Regions from separate parts of the Arthrobacter sp. AOP36-A1-22 genome, predicted to be linked through region 1. Evidence: predicted binding sites of a transcription regulator. Region 1 holds the regulator's gene; the other holds the start of a gene.
What was found. Region 1 encodes Rex, which represses fermentation and respiration genes when NADH is low (regulators of the CRP and FNR family bind a similar motif). Its sites were predicted from a motif close to CTTGTGAANNNNTTCACAAG; they were not measured.

Region 1 (8,273 bases):
CAGCATCGCCAAGCCCTGGTGGATCCTGGCCATCATCCTGCTTCCGCTCATCGGGGCCCTCTTATGGTTCTGGCTCGGCCGTCCGGACGACTCGGGCTCGGGCCCCTCCCAGGGCCAGCGGCCCACCCGTGGCCCGGCGGCCCCCGACGACGACCCGGACTTCCTGCGCAGCCTCGAAACCCAACGGCGCCAACGCGCCAAGGAGGAGGACCTGCGTCGCCGTGAGGCCGAGCTGAGGGCCCGTGAGGAGCAAGCCCGGAAGAACCAGAACCCACCGCATGACGATGGGACGCATTCCTCCGACCAGGACTCGAACCCGCCGAGCAGCTAGGCACCCTTCCCGGGCCGAAGGGGCCCTGCACAGTTCAGTCGCGAGGCTGCTTTGCTGCTTCCTTCCGGACGCGGGCGAAGAGGATCCCCAGGCTCACACCGCAGCCCACCACGAAGAGCATGGCCAGCCCCAGCAGCACCAGCTTGGCCACCAGTGCCGCCAGGAACGTCGAAACCAGCGCCAGCGCGATGGCGACCATGGCCAGCAGCAGCGGCAACATGGCAGTGCGGTGGAAGGGCAGGGGGTCCTGGGCTGAGGGCATCAAACCACTCTAGGTCATCGCCCGGGCGCCGGAGGGCACACTGCCGGGGCTTGCGTCGTTCCCTGCGGTCCCGCCTCCCGCCTGCCGTCCCGAGGCCACCCTCTGGACGAAGAGGGCCCGGGAGGAAACCTTGCGGTCTCCTCCCGGGCCCCTCGGGGATCCGGCGGTGGCTAGACTCCCGCGTAGGAGTGCAGGCCGTTGAAGTACAGGTTCACCACGGTGAAGTTGAAGACGATGCACAGGTAGCCGATGATGCTCAACCAGGCCGACCGGGTGCCGGTCCAGCCACGGGTGGCCCGGGCGTGCAGGTAGCCGGCGAAGACCACCCAGATCACGAAGGTCCAGACTTCCTTGGTGTCCCAGCCCCAATAACGGCCCCAGGCGGCTTCGGCCCAGACGGCACCGGCGATGAGGGTGAACGTCCACATCACGAACGCGACGGCGTTGATCCGGTAGGCGAAGTTCTCCAACGCGGCCGCGCTGGGAACCAGACGCAGGAACGCCAATTTATCGGATTTGCCGGCGGCCAGCTTCGATTGGCGGTCTGCCTGCATCAGCTGCAGGACGCTCAACGCGAAGGTGATCGTGAACAGCGAAGAGGCCAGGACGGCAATGGAGACGTGGATGACCAGCCAGGGGCTCTGCAACGCCGGGACCAGATGCGCGACCGGGGTGGGGAAGCCCATCGTCGCGGCACACAGCATCAACGTCACCAGGCCGATGACGAAGGTCCCCATGAAGCGCAGGTCCTTGCGCAGCAGCACGACCAGGAACACCGCAGCCACCAGGAAGGCGCCGGTGGTGAGGAATTCATACATGTTCCCCCACGGCACCCGGCCGGCAGCGATGGCGCGGGAGACGACGGCGAACCCGTGGATCAGTACGCCGATCCAGGCCACCGAGACTCCGATGCGGGCTGCCGTGCGCTTGCCGGCATCCCGGGTGTAGTTCATCGATTCGTTGACCAGCAGGCCATCGTCTTCGGCGGGGGCATGCGGACCAGCAGGAGCGCTGGTCGCGGCGGCGCCACGTGCGGATCCCGTTCCGGCGGCACCGGCCATGGCCAGCTGCTTGGCCTCCTCGGCCAGCAGGCCCGATTCGAGTTCACGGATGGTGCGGCTCGATTTGGCCAGATCCCAGGCGAAGGCGATGAAGGCAATGGCGTAGGCCATGGCCGCCAGCAGCATGAAGAGGTCGCTGTAGGCGCCGAGGTTTTCGTTGATCGTGGGCATGCGTTTTTCCTCTGTCTCCTAAACTTCGGTCCGGTCGGTGCCGGTGAATTCACGCTCAAGAAGTGTGCGAATCTCCCGGGCTTCCTGCCGTACACGCGGGTCCTCGCCACGGGCGAGCACTCCGTATTCGATGATACGCCCACTCTTTTCCCCGGAGCCACCCGATTCGCCCGCGGCGGGGTGCACCTTGATCCAGGCACGCCGGCGGGGGGTGAACAGGGAAACGGCCAGACCCATCAGGGCCAAGGCGGCGAAGATGCCCACCGGCAGCTTGCCCGGATCGTGGTGGACGTCCAGGGCGGCGTAGCGTTTGATGCCCTTGAAGGTGATCGTGCCCTTGTCCTGGGGCAGTTCCACCGTCTGGCCGGCATTGACGACCAGGCCGCCGGCGTCCAGCTTCCTGCTGTTCAGTTCGTTCAGGTCGTCGGTGTCCAGGACGAAGACGTTCTGTGGATCCCCGGAGTCCAGACCGAGGTCACCGTAGTAGGAGTTCAGCTGCAGTTGCGGTTCCGTCGGGCTCGGATCCAGGGAGACCCCCACCCCCTCGGCGGTGATCCCCGCCGTGGGGAGGAACAGGCCGACGAAACCGAGCTGGTCGGGGGCCGCGTCGGGGACCTTCAGGACCAGCAGGGAGGTGAAGACCTCGTCCTGCGGCACCGCCACCACCGGGCCGGAGTAGGCCACCTTGCCGTTGCCGTCGTGCACGACGATCTCCGGGGCGTACCCGTTGCCCACCAGATAGACGGCGGTGCCACCGATCCGCAGCGGATGGTTCACGCGCAGATCCTGCTTCCGTGGCTTCTGGCCGGGTTCGGACGTGGTGACCTGGGCATGGAAGTCGATGGGCTGGCCGAAGTGTGTGGTCGATTCGCGGTCGTAGGTGACATCGAAGTCGTCCAGAGCGACGGAGAAGGGGCTCAGCGAGCCTTCCTTGAAACCGGTTCCGGGATTGAAGGAGTCGTAGGAGACCAGCGTGTTCACGAAGGACTCACCCTCCACGACGATCCGCTGGCCGGTGTACCCGTAGACCCCACCGATCGCGACGGAGGCCAAGACGCCGATGAGCGAGAAGTGGAAGACCAGGTTCCCGATTTCACGGACGTAGCCGCGTTCGGCGGCCACCGACGGCGTCGTGCCCCCGGGACGTTTCTCGACCCGGTAACCGCGTTTGCGCAGCAGGGCGGCGGAGCGGTCGAGGACCTCCCCGTCGCTGCGGGCGGCCGGATCGTCGGCCAGTTCGAAGCTCCCGTTCTCGGGGAGCCGCGACAGCCGGGCCGGGGTACGCGGTGGCGGGGTGCGCAAGGTCTTGTAGTGCTTCTTCGCCCGGGGAAAGACACAGCCGATCAACGAGATGAACAGCAGCAGGTAGATCGCGGAGAACCAGACGGAGGAGAACACGTCGAAGAGCTGGAAGGTATCGAGCCATTCCCCCAGCACCGGCTTGTTCTCCAGGTAGGCGGTGACCTCCGTCGGGTTCACCGGGCGCTGCGGGAACAGCGATCCCGGCACGGTGGCCACGGCCAGCAACAGGAGCAGGAACAAGGCGGTACGCATGCTGGTCAGCTGGGTCCAGGCCCACCTCACCATGCCCCAGGGCCCCAGGGACGGTACCGCCACCTCGGGCTTGCGGCCTCCCCGGGGGTTCTTCCCGCCCGCGGAACCCGAAGATGCGTGATTGGACTTGCTGTTCAGGGCCATCAAATCGGCAACCTTATCTCGTTGGCGAACCATGTTTGCAGTTGCACGACCCATTCACCCCACAGCCCCGTGACCATCACGAGGCCCAACAGGATGAGCAGGAGGCCGCCGGCGCGCATGACGGCCACCTGGTGGCGCTTGAAGAAGGCCAACGTCCCCGCGGCCCTCCTGAATCCCAGGGCGATGAGCAGGAACGGCACCCCCAGGCCCAGGCAGTAGGTGAAGGTCAGCAGGGCACCGCGGGCCACATTCGCGTCGGGACCGGTACTCATGATCAGCACTGCGGACAGGGTGGGCCCGATGCATGGGGCCCATCCCAGACCGAACGTCATGCCCAGCACGGGGGCACCCCAGAGACCTGCCGGGGGCCGGTGGTGGATCTTGCGATCACGCTGGAACCAGGAGAATCCGCCCATGAACACGATGCCCATGACGATGACCACCAGGCCCAGGGCCTGGGTGACCCAGTCCCCGTCCCGGGCCAGCCAGACGGTCGCCTTGGTGAAGACGATCCCGATGAGCATGAAGACCACGCTGAAGCCGAGGACGAACAACCCGATGCCGGTGACCATCCGGCCCCGTTTCTGTTCGGCCAGATCCGCCCCGGTCAGCCCGGTCACATAGCCCAGGAACCCGGGAACCAACGGCAGGACGCAGGGCGATAGGAAGGAGACGAGCCCGGCGAGGACGGCCACCGGGATCGAGAGCAGCAGCGAGCCGTCCTGGACGGCCTCGGCGAAGGGGTTGCCCTGGACGCCCAGCGCCGGAAGGGCAGTGACGAGCCCGGCGATCACGCGGACTCGGAGACCAGGTCGGAGATCAGTGCCTTCAGCGTGGACTCATCGGCTTCACCCAGCAGGCGGGCCGCCACCCGGCCCTGGCGATCAAGCACCAGCGTGGTGGGCACGGCCTGCGGGGGGACGTATTCGGTCATCGAGAGCAGGATCGATCCGTCGGCGTCGGGCATCGAGGGGTAGTCGATCTTGAAGGTGCGTTCGAACGCGTGCGCCGTGTCCTGGCCATCACGGACGTTCACCCCGTAGAACTGCACGCCCTTGGATTTGAAGGCCTTGCTCAGTTTGGCCAGATGCGGCGCCTCGAGCCGGCACGGGGCGCAGGCGGCATACCAGAAGTTCAGGACGGTGATCTGGTCCTTGAGCTGCGCCGAGTCAATGGTTTTGCCCTCGTACGTCGTGCCGTCCAGTTCCACAGGTTTCCCGCGGCTTGCCTGGTCGTATTCCTGGACGGAACCGTCCCCGGCAATGTAGTTCTTCCCGTTGCCGGCCTTGGCCTGTTCCGCCAGCGGGTCCTCGGTCGCGGCGCAGGCGGCCAGCGGCAGGACGGCGGCGAAGAGCGCGGCGGAGCGCAGGACGTGTCGTCGGGCGGGAAACGGTGAATCGGACAGGCGGGACGGATGGGACGGCATGTGTTCTTCAGGCTCCGGGGATGTTAGCCGCGTTGGCCAGCAGGTCAGCGCAGGGTTCGGTATAACGAACGGCAACGAGCCGTTCCCCCTCAAAATCCAGGCTGGTGACCGACGTGAGCGTGCATTGCCGCTTCCGGGGGTCATGCCACAGGTGCTTGTTTTCGGCGGCCAGGCGCGTCACCCAAATGGGTAGCTGGTGGCTGACCAGCACGGCTTGGGCTCCGGGGCCGCCGAGTGAAACGGCCCGGTCGCGGTGATCCTTCACCGCGGCCATCATGCGCTCGACCTGGACCCGGTAGGGCTCCCCCCAGGACGGACGCAACGGGTTGATGAGGTAGGGCCAGTGCCGCGGGTTGCGCAGCTGCCCCTTGACTCCGGAGAGTCCCTCGAAATGGTTTCCGCCTTCGATCAGTCGATCATCGGTGGCGATCTGCAGGCCCAGGGCCTTGGACGTCGGCTCGGCCGTTTCCTGGGCCCTGACCAGTGGCGAGGCCGCCAGATGCACGATTGACGCGCCGGCGTCGCGCTGGGCCACGAAGTACTCCGCGGCACGATCCGCCATGGTGCGGCCGAGATCGGAGAGGGGGAATCCGGGCAACCGGCCATAGAGCACCTTGTCCGGGTTGTGGACCTCCCCATGGCGGAGCAGGTGGACGGTGGCGACAGGCATGCATCTAGTGTCTCAAACCTTTGCGGCGTCGCCTAAAAGGGGGACGGTGATCCACTTCACGCATCCCTCGCGGGCGCATAGTGTCAGCCTTCGTGATGATGCCCCGACAGGGGTCGGGCGCATTAGTCTGGGAGCTGGGCCCACCGTACGCAACACCAATGGAGGACAGACGATGAGCACCCCCACCCCCGAGGACCCGCAGCAGGACCCGGATGCCACCAACGACGGCACCACTCCCCCGGTTCCCGGTCCCCCGCAGTTCGGACAACGCCTGCCCGAGACCGGGGCCGACGCCACCGGGTCCCCCCAATACGGCCAGAACCCTCCGGGCCAGCCGGGCCAGTACGGCCAGGGCACCCAGGGCCCCGGTTCCTCCGGGCAGCCGGGGGCGGGCCTGCCTCCGGGCTACGGCCAGCCCGGTCAGCCGAACCTGCCCCCGGTGGGACAGGGCCATGCGAATCCCGCCCCCTCCCCCTATGGCTACGGTTACGGCCAGCAGCCGGACGGTGGGGCAGCGGGCTTCGGGGGAACTCCCGGCACGCGGCCGGCACCCCCGAAACAGCTCAAGGCGGCATTCTGGTTGATCATTGGCGCCGGGATCATCACCCTGGTGCAGGCGCTGATCCTGATCTTCCTGCCGAACGCCATGGTCGTTGAGGCCATCCGCGAAGCCATCGCGCAGCAGGGTCCCGAGACCCAGCAGCAGCTCGACGACGCCGGGATCGACCTCGAATCGATGATCAGCGCCCTGAAGGTCGTCGTCCTGATCATGATGGTGGTCGTGGCCGGGGTCTACGCGCTGATCGCCAGCTTCATCCGCAAGGGCAGCAACGGGGCCCGCATCACCGGCACCGTCCTAGCGGCGATCTCCCTGTTCGGGTTGTTCACCCCGTCGGATCCGATCTCGCTCCTGGTGATCCTGCTCGGCGTGGCCGGCATCGTCCTGGCCTGGCTGACGCCCTCCTCGAACTACGTCAAGGCGATGGCCCAGCGTAAGCGGGGCGGCTTCCGCTAGCAGCCCTCAGTCCTGGTCTGCCGGGCGGCCCGCCCCGAAGCCTGCGTGGTAGGCCAGGATCTGCAGTTCCCGGGCCATGTCCACCCGGCGCATGTGGATGCCCTCGGGAACCTGGAGGATCACCGGGGCGAAACTGAGGATGTTGGTGATCCCGGCACCGACGACCCGGTCGCAGAGTTCCTGGGCCGCCGGTCCGGGGACGGCCAGCACGGCCATGTTCAACCCCAGTTCGGCCGTGGCCGCAGCCAGTTCACCCACCGGACGGACCGCCAGCCCGCCCACGGCATCGCCAATGACGGTTTCGGCGATGTCGAAGACCGCTTGGATGCTGAACCCGCCTTCATGGAAACCGGCATAGCCGGCCAAGGCGCGGCCCAGGTTGCCGGCACCGAGGATGCCGACCCGCCAATCCCGTTCCAACCCCAGGGTCTCGGAAATGGTCTCGGCCAACACCTCGATCCGATACCCGACGCCCCGGGTCCCGAAGGTCCCCAACAGCGAGAGGTCCTTGCGCAGGATCGCGGAATTCACTCCGGCGGCGGCGGCCAGGACCTCCGAGGAGATCGTCGGGCGACCGACCTCACGCATGGCCTCCAGGGCGCGCAGATAGCCGGTCATGCGACTCAGCGTCGCCTCGGGAAGTGCCTTTTCCATCGGATTCACGCACTGATCAACTTCTCGAGCCGATCCGCATCAATGACCCAGAAATCGCGTTGCACCCCATCCACCAACAGCACCGGCACCTCTTCGCCGAATTGCTGCATCAGGGCCGGATCGTCATCGATGAGGACCTCGTCCCACGCGACTCCATGCCGTGCCGTCACCGTCTGGACGGTGGCGCGGGCGGCCCCGCAGAGGTGGCATCCGGTCCGGCTCAAGAGCCTGACCCGGGGTGGTTGAAGCGAAGAATCCATACTCCAAACCTACCGTTACTCCCCCGCGGCCGGGCAGAAACGATCCTCCCCGTGACGCACGGCACCGCTCGCGTGGCCCGTCTCGGTGGATAGACTATCCAGATGCCAGAGCAGCCCCGAGCCGCCCATGTACCGGCAGCCCCACCATCCCCCGGGCATGCCGCCGCCTTCTTCGACGTCGACAACACCATGATGCGCGGGGCCAGTCTGTTCGCCGTGGCCCGGAAGATGTATAGCCGGGGGGCGTTCAGCCTGCGCCACGCCCTGTGGATGGGCGTGCAGCAGATCAGCTTCATGGTGCGCGGCGAGGACCTCGCGCAGGTCCACCGGATCAAGGACCAGGCGCTGGCCCTGGCCGCCGGCATCCTGGTCGATGACATGAGCGCCCTGGGCGACGAGATCTACGACGAATTCATTGCCAGCCGGATCTGGCCCGGGACCCGGGCGCTGGCCCAGGCGCATCTGGACGGAGGCCGGCCGGTGTGGCTGGTCACCGCCACCCCCTTGGAAGTGGCCGAGGTGATCGCCGACAAGCTCGGCCTTTCCGGTGCGCTGGGCACCGTGGTGGACCAACACGAGGGGGTCTATACGGGCCGGCTGGTCGGCGAGATCCTGCATGGCCCGGCCAAGGCCACCGCCGTGACCGAGCTGGCGGCCCGCGAAGGCCTGGATCTTTCGACCAGCTGGGCCTACAGCGATTCCTATAACGACGTGCCGCTGCTGAC
Region 2 (8,273 bases), on a different contig from region 1:
GGCCCAGCAGGCCTGCCGCACGGTGCGCAAGGAGCCTTCGGCCCAGCCGGCGAGTTCCTGCCCCAGTCGCAGCCAGGCACGGAACATGATCCAACAGCCCACCGTCAGCACGACCGTTGAGGTGATCACCCCCCATTGCTCGGTGCGCACGGCGATGAGCAGATGTTCGCGGTTCAGCGGCGAGACGCTGGCGAGCCACCCGATGCCGTAGGAGCCCAGCAGGACCAGCATCGCCCCGATGAATCCCTGGACCAGGATCGCCCGGGGTCCGTGGTCCACCCGAGCGGACCCCGCACCCGCCTCGACCCTGCTCATCGCCATCGGCTCGTTTCCGTTGTCTGCCCGTCGGGGCTCCACGTCCGGCCCGTGGCCACGGACGCTGAGACGACCGGGCTCCGGGGCCGGCGGCCCGCTCAAATACCCACCCGATGTTAGCATCGCGCCCGCCCCAACTGGCGGCACGACGCCGGGTCCCGGGGTTGCCGGCCGGCTGGACCTACAGTGGGATCTGCCGCCGGGAGGCCCCGGCGTCGCACGTGGCTGACGAAAGGGACTTCAGTGGCTCGGCACGCATCAACCGCAGGCAGTACCCGCACCCGGCAGACGCCCCTGCTCGGATGGGGCTTGTTCATCGCCGTGCTGGTGGTGGTCGTCTCCCCCATGCTCGGGCTGCACGCCCTGGGGGCCGCCGCCCTGGGCGTGACCGCAGCGGTCGTCTTCGTGGTGTTGTATTTCCTCAGTGGCGTGACGACGTAGCACTTCCCCACCCCGGCTGCTGATCGATCGGACCGCAGAATCCGGTAGATTGGGATCGTGCCTATTTCAGCTGAAAACATTGTGTGGATCGATTGCGAGATGACCGGGCTGAGCCTGGAAGCCGACGCGTTGATCGAAGTTGCCGTCCTGGTCACCGACCCGGAATTGAACATCCTCGGCGAGGGTGTCGATGTCGTCATCAAACCCGAAGCCCAGTCGCTGGAACAGATGAATGACTTCGTACGCCAGATGCATGTCTCCTCGGGGCTGCTCGAGGAACTGGACGGCGGCGTCGATCTGGATACCGCGACCGAGCAGGTCCTCGCCTACATACGCCAGTGGGTCCCCGAACCAGGCAAGGCCCCGTTGGCCGGAAACACCATCGGCACCGACCGGAACTTCCTGGCCCGCGACATGCCGGGGGTCATCGACCACCTGCACTACCGGGTCATCGATGTCTCCACGCTCAAGGAGCTGGCCCGGCGCTGGTACGCCCGGGCCTACTTCCAGTCCCCGCCGAAGACCGGAAACCACCGCGCCCTGGGCGACATCCGTGATTCGATCAACGAACTGCGCTACTACCGCAAGGCCATCATGGTCCCGGCCCCCGGCCCGGACAGCAAGACGGCCAAGGAGGTCGCCCGCTCGTTGGCCGCCGAGGACACCGCCGCGCAGGGTTCCGGGACCGGAGCCACCGCCGGGTCCAGCGCCGACTGACCACCCGCCGCCAGGTGATCCCTGCCACAGTTCGACGCGGAGATGTCGTGGTGTCGCAAGGCCTGCCGAAAGTGTGTAAACTAGTACTCGTTGCCCGGACCTCCACGGTAGGAATACCAAAGGTGCGGGCACCGCGTTGAGAGACGCGATGGTGGGTATAGCTCAGTTGGCAGAGCGTCTGGTTGTGGTCCAGAAGGTCGCGGGTTCAAGCCCCGTTACTCACCCCAGCAGCCGCCCCGGATCCGTCCGGGGCGGCTTTTTCTTCGCTATCAGCATCACCAGCAGGAGGCCCAGATGCCCGTCCGTCCCGTCGTCGTCTACGGCGAACCAGTGTTGCACGCCCGAGCCGCCGAAGTCACCGAATTCGATGATGAGCTACGGGCGTTGATCGCCGACATGTCCGAGACGATGCACGCCGCCAACGGGGTGGGTCTGGCAGCACCCCAGGTCGGGGTGGGTCTGCGGCTGTTCACCTACACGATGGAGAACGACGACGGGGTCCCCGCAGAGGGGGTGCTGGTCAATCCGCGGATCGTGCTCGGCAAGGTCTCCGGCGCGCAACCGGACCCCGAGGAGGAAGCCGAGGGCTGCCTGTCGGCCCCCGGCTTGTCCTTCCCGCTCAAACGCGCGAACTACGCCCGGGTGATGGGCTACGACGGCGACGGGAACCCGCTCGATTTCGAGGCGACCGGATGGTTTGCCCGGATGTTGCAGCACGAATACGACCATCTGGACGGCTACCTCTACGTCGATAGGCTCAACACCAAGTGGGCGAAGCGGTGGAAGAAGGCCAAGAAGTCCCTGGGCTGGGGCGTTGCGGGGAACACATGGTTGCCCGGGGTCGATCCGGACCCCTTCGGCCACTAGCACTCAGCGGATCCACGATACAAACATGAAAGAGCCGGTGCCCACCCCGACGGATCGGGGTGGGCACCGGCTCTTCCGGGCAGGAGTCCTGCTACTTCGCCGAGGCGACCTGGAAGACGTCGCCCTTGGCGTAGCACGGCTTGGCCTGCGAGGCCTGATCCGAGCTCAGGGTGATCTTCTTGCCGGTGAATTCGGCCTGCTGGCCGACGCGGATGGAGGTTCCTCCCACCGTCACGGTCGGCTTGCCCTTGCTGTTCAGCGTGGTGTCCTCGGGGAACACGAGCAGCGTCGGGGGCCCCTGCTTATTGACGGCGTGGAAGCAGCCGTGATCGGCGATGATCAGCTTGGTGTTCAGCGAATCATTGCCGGAAGCGGACTTGCCGGTGGAGACCACGGCAATCTTGTGCTCCTTGTTCTTCACGGTATCCAGGGCCAGCTTGTCCTTGGCCGGGGCGGCCTTCTTGGACTTCTTGGTCTGGGTGGTCTTCGACTGGCTCGCGGTTTCGGTGGCCGAGGAGGCAGCGCTGCTGCTCGCCGGCGCCGAGCTGGAGGCTGCCGCCGAGGATTCCTGGGTGGCGGGCGCCGACGACGAGTCGTCGGAGCTGCCCGTGGAGGAACATCCGGTGGCTGCCAGCAACAGGGCGAACCCGGCGGCGGTGACCCCCAGTGCGCGGCGTGCTCGGCTATCGATCCTACGATCCATGCTGTGGTCCTGCTTCCTGCCCTGGCTTGGGCTGGTTGTCCGGCGCCGTCGTCGGCTCCGGTGGTTGCTACACGGTGGCGGTTGCCTCGACCGTGATGTCTTCGGTCCTGTCGACGGCCGGGAAGGCTGCCGGATGGGTTCCGGCGAGTTCCTCGATGACGCGAACCACCTGGCAGGAGTATCCGAACTCGTTGTCGTACCAGACGTAGACGACGGCGTTGCGGCCGTTGGCGATGGTCGCCAGCCCGTCCACGATGCCGGCCCGGCGCGAGCCGACGAAATCGGTGGAAACGATCTCCGGGGAGTCGATGTAGTCGATCTGCTTATGCAGTTCGGCACCCAGCGAGGTCTGGCGCAGGAACGTGTTCAGTTCCTCCTTGGTGGTGTCCTTTTCCAGGTTCAGGTTCAGGATGGCCATGGAGACGTCGGGGGTGGGGACCCGGATGGCGTTTCCGGTGAGCTTGCCCTCGAATTCGGGCAGGGCCTTGGCGACGGCCTTCGCTGCTCCGGTCTCGGCGATGACCATGTTCAATGCCGCCGAACGTCCACGGCGGTCGCCCTTGTGGAAGTTGTCGGTGAGATTCTGGTCGTTGGTGAACGAGTGGACGGTTTCCACGTGGCCGTGGGCCACGCCGTACTCGTCGTTGATGGCCTTGAGCACCGGGGTGATCGCGTTCGTGGTGCAGGACGCGGCGGAGATGACGGTGTCGTCGGCGGCGATGTCCCCGTGGTTGATGCCGTGGACGATGTTCTTCACATCGCCCTTGCCCGGGGCGGTGAGCAGCACCTGGGACACGCCCTTGGCCTTGAGGTGCTGGCCCAGTCCTTCACGATCGCGCCAGCGGCCCGTGTTGTCCACGACGATCGCCTTGTTGATGCCGTAGGCGGTGTAGTCCACGGCGGTCGGGTCGTTGGAGTAGATGACCTGGATCAGCGTTCCGTTGGCCAGGATCGTGTTGTTTTCCTCGTCAACGGTGATCGAGCCTTCGAAGGGTCCGTGGACCGAGTCGCGGCGCAACAGCGAGGCGCGCTTGACCAGGTCGTTCTCACCGTTCTTGCGCACCACGATGGCGCGCAGCCGGAGGCCGTAGCCACCGCGCTCGATGAGGATGCGGGCCAGCAGGCGGCCGATGCGGCCGAAGCCGTAGAGCACGATATCGCGTGATTCGGCTTCGGTGCGTCCCGCGCCACCGGCCTTTTCGGCGAATTCGGCGACTAGGAAGTCGGCCAACACGGCGTCGTTGCCCTGCTCGTTGAATTTGCGGGACAGCCGGGCCAGATCCACCGATACCGCCCCGAGATCCAAGGCATCCAGTCCCTGGAGCAGCGGCAACGTCTGGGATGGGGAGAGTTCCACGCCGTCGATATGGCGGGCCACCCGGTGGGCCTTGAGGATGTCGATCGGGGATTTGTTGATGAGCTTGCGCCCGTAGATGGAGGTCACCACATTGTTCTTGCGGTAGAGACGCCCGATCAGGGGAATCATGGCCTCGGCGAGTTCCTCGCGGCCGCTCCATTCGTTCTGGGCGGCGACAGACTGCTGGGTCACTTCTTGTCCTTCCAATTCAGCCGGCCGGGATCCACTAGCCGGTTGGCACCGCGAAAGCACCATTGCAGATACGGTTGGTTGGGGTCTGAGATTCCTCGCCCCCGGGGCTGCGCCCACCTCCATTCTAGGTTGTTGACCCCCGATCACCGCATTGATACCGGTGAACTCACTCACATGACCTGCCGCAGCGCCACGCCGCCCCAAAACCATGCATTCGAAGACATCTTCGATTATACTTGAATTGGCGGCGCCCCGTCTCTTGCGCCGCCGGCACGGCTCCCCCAGGCCGTGCCCATCAACCGGCCCCGCTCCTTCACCTCGGGCGGGGCCGGTTGCCGCCCCGACGCATCCCGCACCCCCTGGTCATCCGCGCATCCGGTCCGTCATCCAGGCCGGAACAGAACCGGGTGCCGCTAGACTGGCTGGAGGTTCGGCACGCCGCCGTCGACCGGCTACTGACTGGGGAAACATGAGGATTGGGGACCTGTCCCGCGAGCATCGACACCTGGGGATCGTCTTCCTCTGCGACACGATGGCCATCAACGGGACGCTGGATTACTTCAGGGCCATCTGGGTCGGCAGCGAATATCGGCAGGTGCTGACCATCAGCGGATGGGTTTCACCTCCCCTGCCATTGGATGCAGAGATCGAAGTCCACGAGCCCGACCCCACCCCGCCGACAGACGGCAAGTCGTCCGTGTAACCGAATTCGCGGTGGACCGCCACCGCTCACAGTAGAACGTATGTTCGACTATGGTTAAACCTCGCCAACCACCGGGGAGGACACCATCAACAAGGTCGACGTCGCCCAGGCGCTGCAGACCCTCAACGCCGATCTGGCCAGCGGGGGCCGGCCACCTCGGGTGAAGCGGAGCCTCATGCCGGGGGATTACCCGCCGCAGGTCCACCCGGATGACTGGGAACCGGATGACGAAACCGATCGTGGTCCACTCCAACCCCCGTGAGCCCTACCGGGAGGTGACACCGGGTCCGCAGTGGAAGGTGAGTGGACGGGATGGCCTGTACGCCGGGTTCTGTACCGGCAGCGGTTGCCCGGCTGCCGGTGACGATCATCCATCTAGGGGCACCGTTGCCGATGCCCTCACGCGGCCTACCCGACTACTGGGGCGAACAGCCCTCATACGCAGCCTGTCTGGCCTTGCTCCGGGTGGGGTTTACCGAGCCGCCCCAGTCACCTGGGGCGCTGGTGGTCTCTTACACCACCTTTTCACCCTGACCCGCACTCGGCGGGCGGTCTGTTTTCTGTGGCACTGGCCTGCGGGTTTCCCCGAGTGGGCGTTACCCACCACCCTGTTCTGTGGAGCCCGGACGTTCCTCGGGCCGCTTGCGCGACACGCGATCGTCCAGCCATCCCGTCCGTTGACCAGTCTAGCGTGCTCCGGGCGGCGTCCGGTCAGCCACCCCTACGGGTCCTTGCTCGGCCCGTTCGTCCCCCGTCGACGCGTCGGCCGGTCCAGTCTTCGGGGCCACGGCTGGTGATCCCGGTTTCGGCGGGACGATCCTGTCGACCAACGGCACCAAGACGGTGCCGATGCGTCCGACCACCTGGTGGACCGGCTTCATCGAGGCGAGCAAGGCGATCCCCGTCATGAGCATCAGATAGATCACCACGGCGACGTACCTGTTGTCCTCCGCCATCATCTTCGCGTAGCGCGCCACGGCCAGGACCGCGAAGCCGTGCAGCAGGAAGATGGAAAGACTCCGCTGGCCGAACCTGACCAGCAGGCCGGGTTCACGGGGCACCAGGACCAGCAGGCCGACGGTCAGAACCACCGCACAGATCTGCAGCACGAGTCGGTAGACCACGCCCGTGGGGTCGGAAACGTCCAGGACGTCGTAGCCCCTGCTCCCGTAGAACCATCTGTGGTCGGGGGCCCAATACAGCAGGAAGCCGAACACCAGCAGGGCGGCCGCGACCACTGCGGACCGGCCCCGGAGCCGCAAGCGGGAGACAAAAGCCAGCATGGCCTTGCCGTAGGTGAAGCCCAGCACGAAGAACGGCAGGAACACCAAGGTGCGGGAGGCGCTGTACGGGTAGTCGATCACGTCGACCATGCCCGATCCCAAGGAGATCAGGACGGAAAGGGCCAGGCTCGTGCGGGGAATCTTCGCGATCAGCGGGGTCAGCGCGGTCCATACCGCCATGGACAGCAGGAACCACAGGATCCAGTAGGGCCTCTCCCACGAGAACTTCGCGTCGGAACCCATCACCCACCGGGCCGCGAAATACGCGCCCTGGAAAACGACCAGCAGGGTCAGGAACTGGGTGCAGCGCTGGAGGATCCCCCTTGGTTTGGAGGTGATTCCGGCGAGGAAGACGAAAGCCGGCATATGGAAGGCGTAGATGCCGGTGATCAGGGCCTTGGTGATGAATCCATCATCTGGATGGGACCGGGCCAGCAGGTGGCCCAGGATGACCAACAGGATCAAGATCCCCTTGGCGGCGTCCAAGACGGGATCTCTACGGGTTCGTGGGGTAACCATCATGTACTACATATTCCTGACGAGCTCCGGTTGGGCATTACCCCCCACTGATCCGTGGAACCCGGACGTTCCATGGACCGATCGTGCGAGGCAAGGCCGTGCAGCCATACCCGCCCCGGCAGTCTAACGTGCTCCGGGGTCCCCGGGGCGCCGCTAGGATCGATGGGTGCTTATTCTGCTCCCCCCTTCCGAAGGAAAGAAGCCTGCCGCCGCGGGCCCCGCCTACGACGCCGAGACCCTGGCGTTCCCCGAACTCTCGGCTGATCGCGCCGAAGTGCTCCAGGCACTGGCCGCTGTATCCGGCCAGGAGGACGCCTTGGAGGCCTTGGGGGTGGGCGCCTCGCTGGCCGGGGAAGTGACCCGCAACATCGCCCTCCACCAGGAGCCGGCGGCCCCGGCCCACGAGGTCTACACCGGGGTGCTCTTCGAGGCGTTGGGCTACCACACCCTCACTGCGGCCCAGCGGCGCACGGCGGATGCCTCCGTCGTCGTGGTCTCGGCCTTATGGGGCGCCGTGGGCTTCGCCGACCGGATTCCCGCCTACCGGTTGTCGATGTCGGTGAAGCTGCCGGGGATCGGGAAGCTGGCCAACTGGTGGAAGAGCAGGCTCAATCCCGTGTTGGGTGAGCGGGCCGGCGACGGGCTGGTCATCGACTGCCGCTCGAGCACCTATGCCGCCGCCTTCACTCCCCCGCCACAGAACACGGTGGCCGTCTCGGTGTTCCAGCTCCGCGGAGGCCAGCGCAAGGTCGTCTCGCATTTTGCCAAGCACACCCGCGGTGAGGTGGCCCGCCACGTCCTGGCCCGGCGGAGCGCACCAAGCACTCCGGCGGCCCTGCTCAAGGCCGTCCAGGAGAAATGGGATGCGGAGCTGGTGCCCGCCACCGCAAAGAAGGCCCACCAGCTGAACATCATCCTGCCCGAGGACCATAGCTTCGCCACCAAATAATCCCGAAACACGCAGGATCAGGGCCTAGGTGTTCTGCTCATGGAGGTTGGTGACGCCCGGTGTGGCGGATAGCTAAAGAGGGCCTTTCTTGGATTCGGTGTTAAGCGACCAAGCAAAACGCCGAAAAGAAAGGCCCTCGATGTCCCACCGTAACGCCCCGCTGACCCCTGAAGGACGTCGCCGCCTCTGTGAGCGTGTTGATGCCGGCCGCCCGATCTGCCACGTCG

Region 2: the regulator Rex is predicted to act here: its motif matches at 4,750-4,769, upstream of ACT3S2_RS08555 (glyceraldehyde-3-phosphate dehydrogenase).

What each region holds. Positions count from the first base shown of each region.
Region 1 is NZ_JBQSWX010000001.1:181,407-189,679, forward strand. It holds gene ACT3S2_RS00935 (PLDc N-terminal domain-containing protein) at 1-331, shown strand, start outside; gene ACT3S2_RS00940 (hypothetical protein) at 366-593, opposite strand; gene ccsB (c-type cytochrome biogenesis protein CcsB) at 764-1,825, opposite strand; gene resB (cytochrome c biogenesis protein ResB) at 1,844-3,523, opposite strand; gene ACT3S2_RS00955 (cytochrome c biogenesis CcdA family protein) at 3,523-4,317, opposite strand; gene ACT3S2_RS00960 (TlpA family protein disulfide reductase) at 4,314-4,949, opposite strand; gene ACT3S2_RS00965 (histidine phosphatase family protein) at 4,957-5,619, opposite strand; gene ACT3S2_RS00970 (hypothetical protein) at 5,792-6,634, shown strand; gene ACT3S2_RS00975 (redox-sensing transcriptional repressor Rex) at 6,641-7,288, opposite strand; gene ACT3S2_RS00980 (glutaredoxin family protein) at 7,294-7,548, opposite strand; gene ACT3S2_RS00985 (HAD family hydrolase) at 7,651-8,273, shown strand, end outside.
Region 2 is NZ_JBQSWX010000011.1:46,606-54,878, reverse strand. It holds gene mptB (polyprenol phosphomannose-dependent alpha 1,6 mannosyltransferase MptB) at 1-315, opposite strand, end outside; gene ACT3S2_RS08580 (hypothetical protein) at 559-756, shown strand; gene orn (oligoribonuclease) at 814-1,473, shown strand; tRNA gene ACT3S2_RS08570 (tRNA-His) at 1,625-1,700, shown strand; gene def (peptide deformylase) at 1,768-2,340, shown strand; gene ACT3S2_RS08560 (hypothetical protein) at 2,432-3,043, opposite strand; gene ACT3S2_RS08555 (glyceraldehyde-3-phosphate dehydrogenase) at 3,111-4,592, opposite strand; gene ACT3S2_RS08550 (hypothetical protein) at 5,062-5,295, shown strand; RNA gene rnpB (RNase P RNA component class A) at 5,600-5,968, opposite strand; gene ACT3S2_RS08540 (acyltransferase family protein) at 5,982-7,064, opposite strand; gene ACT3S2_RS08535 (YaaA family protein) at 7,264-8,046, shown strand; gene ACT3S2_RS08530 (IS481 family transposase) at 8,186-8,273, shown strand, end outside.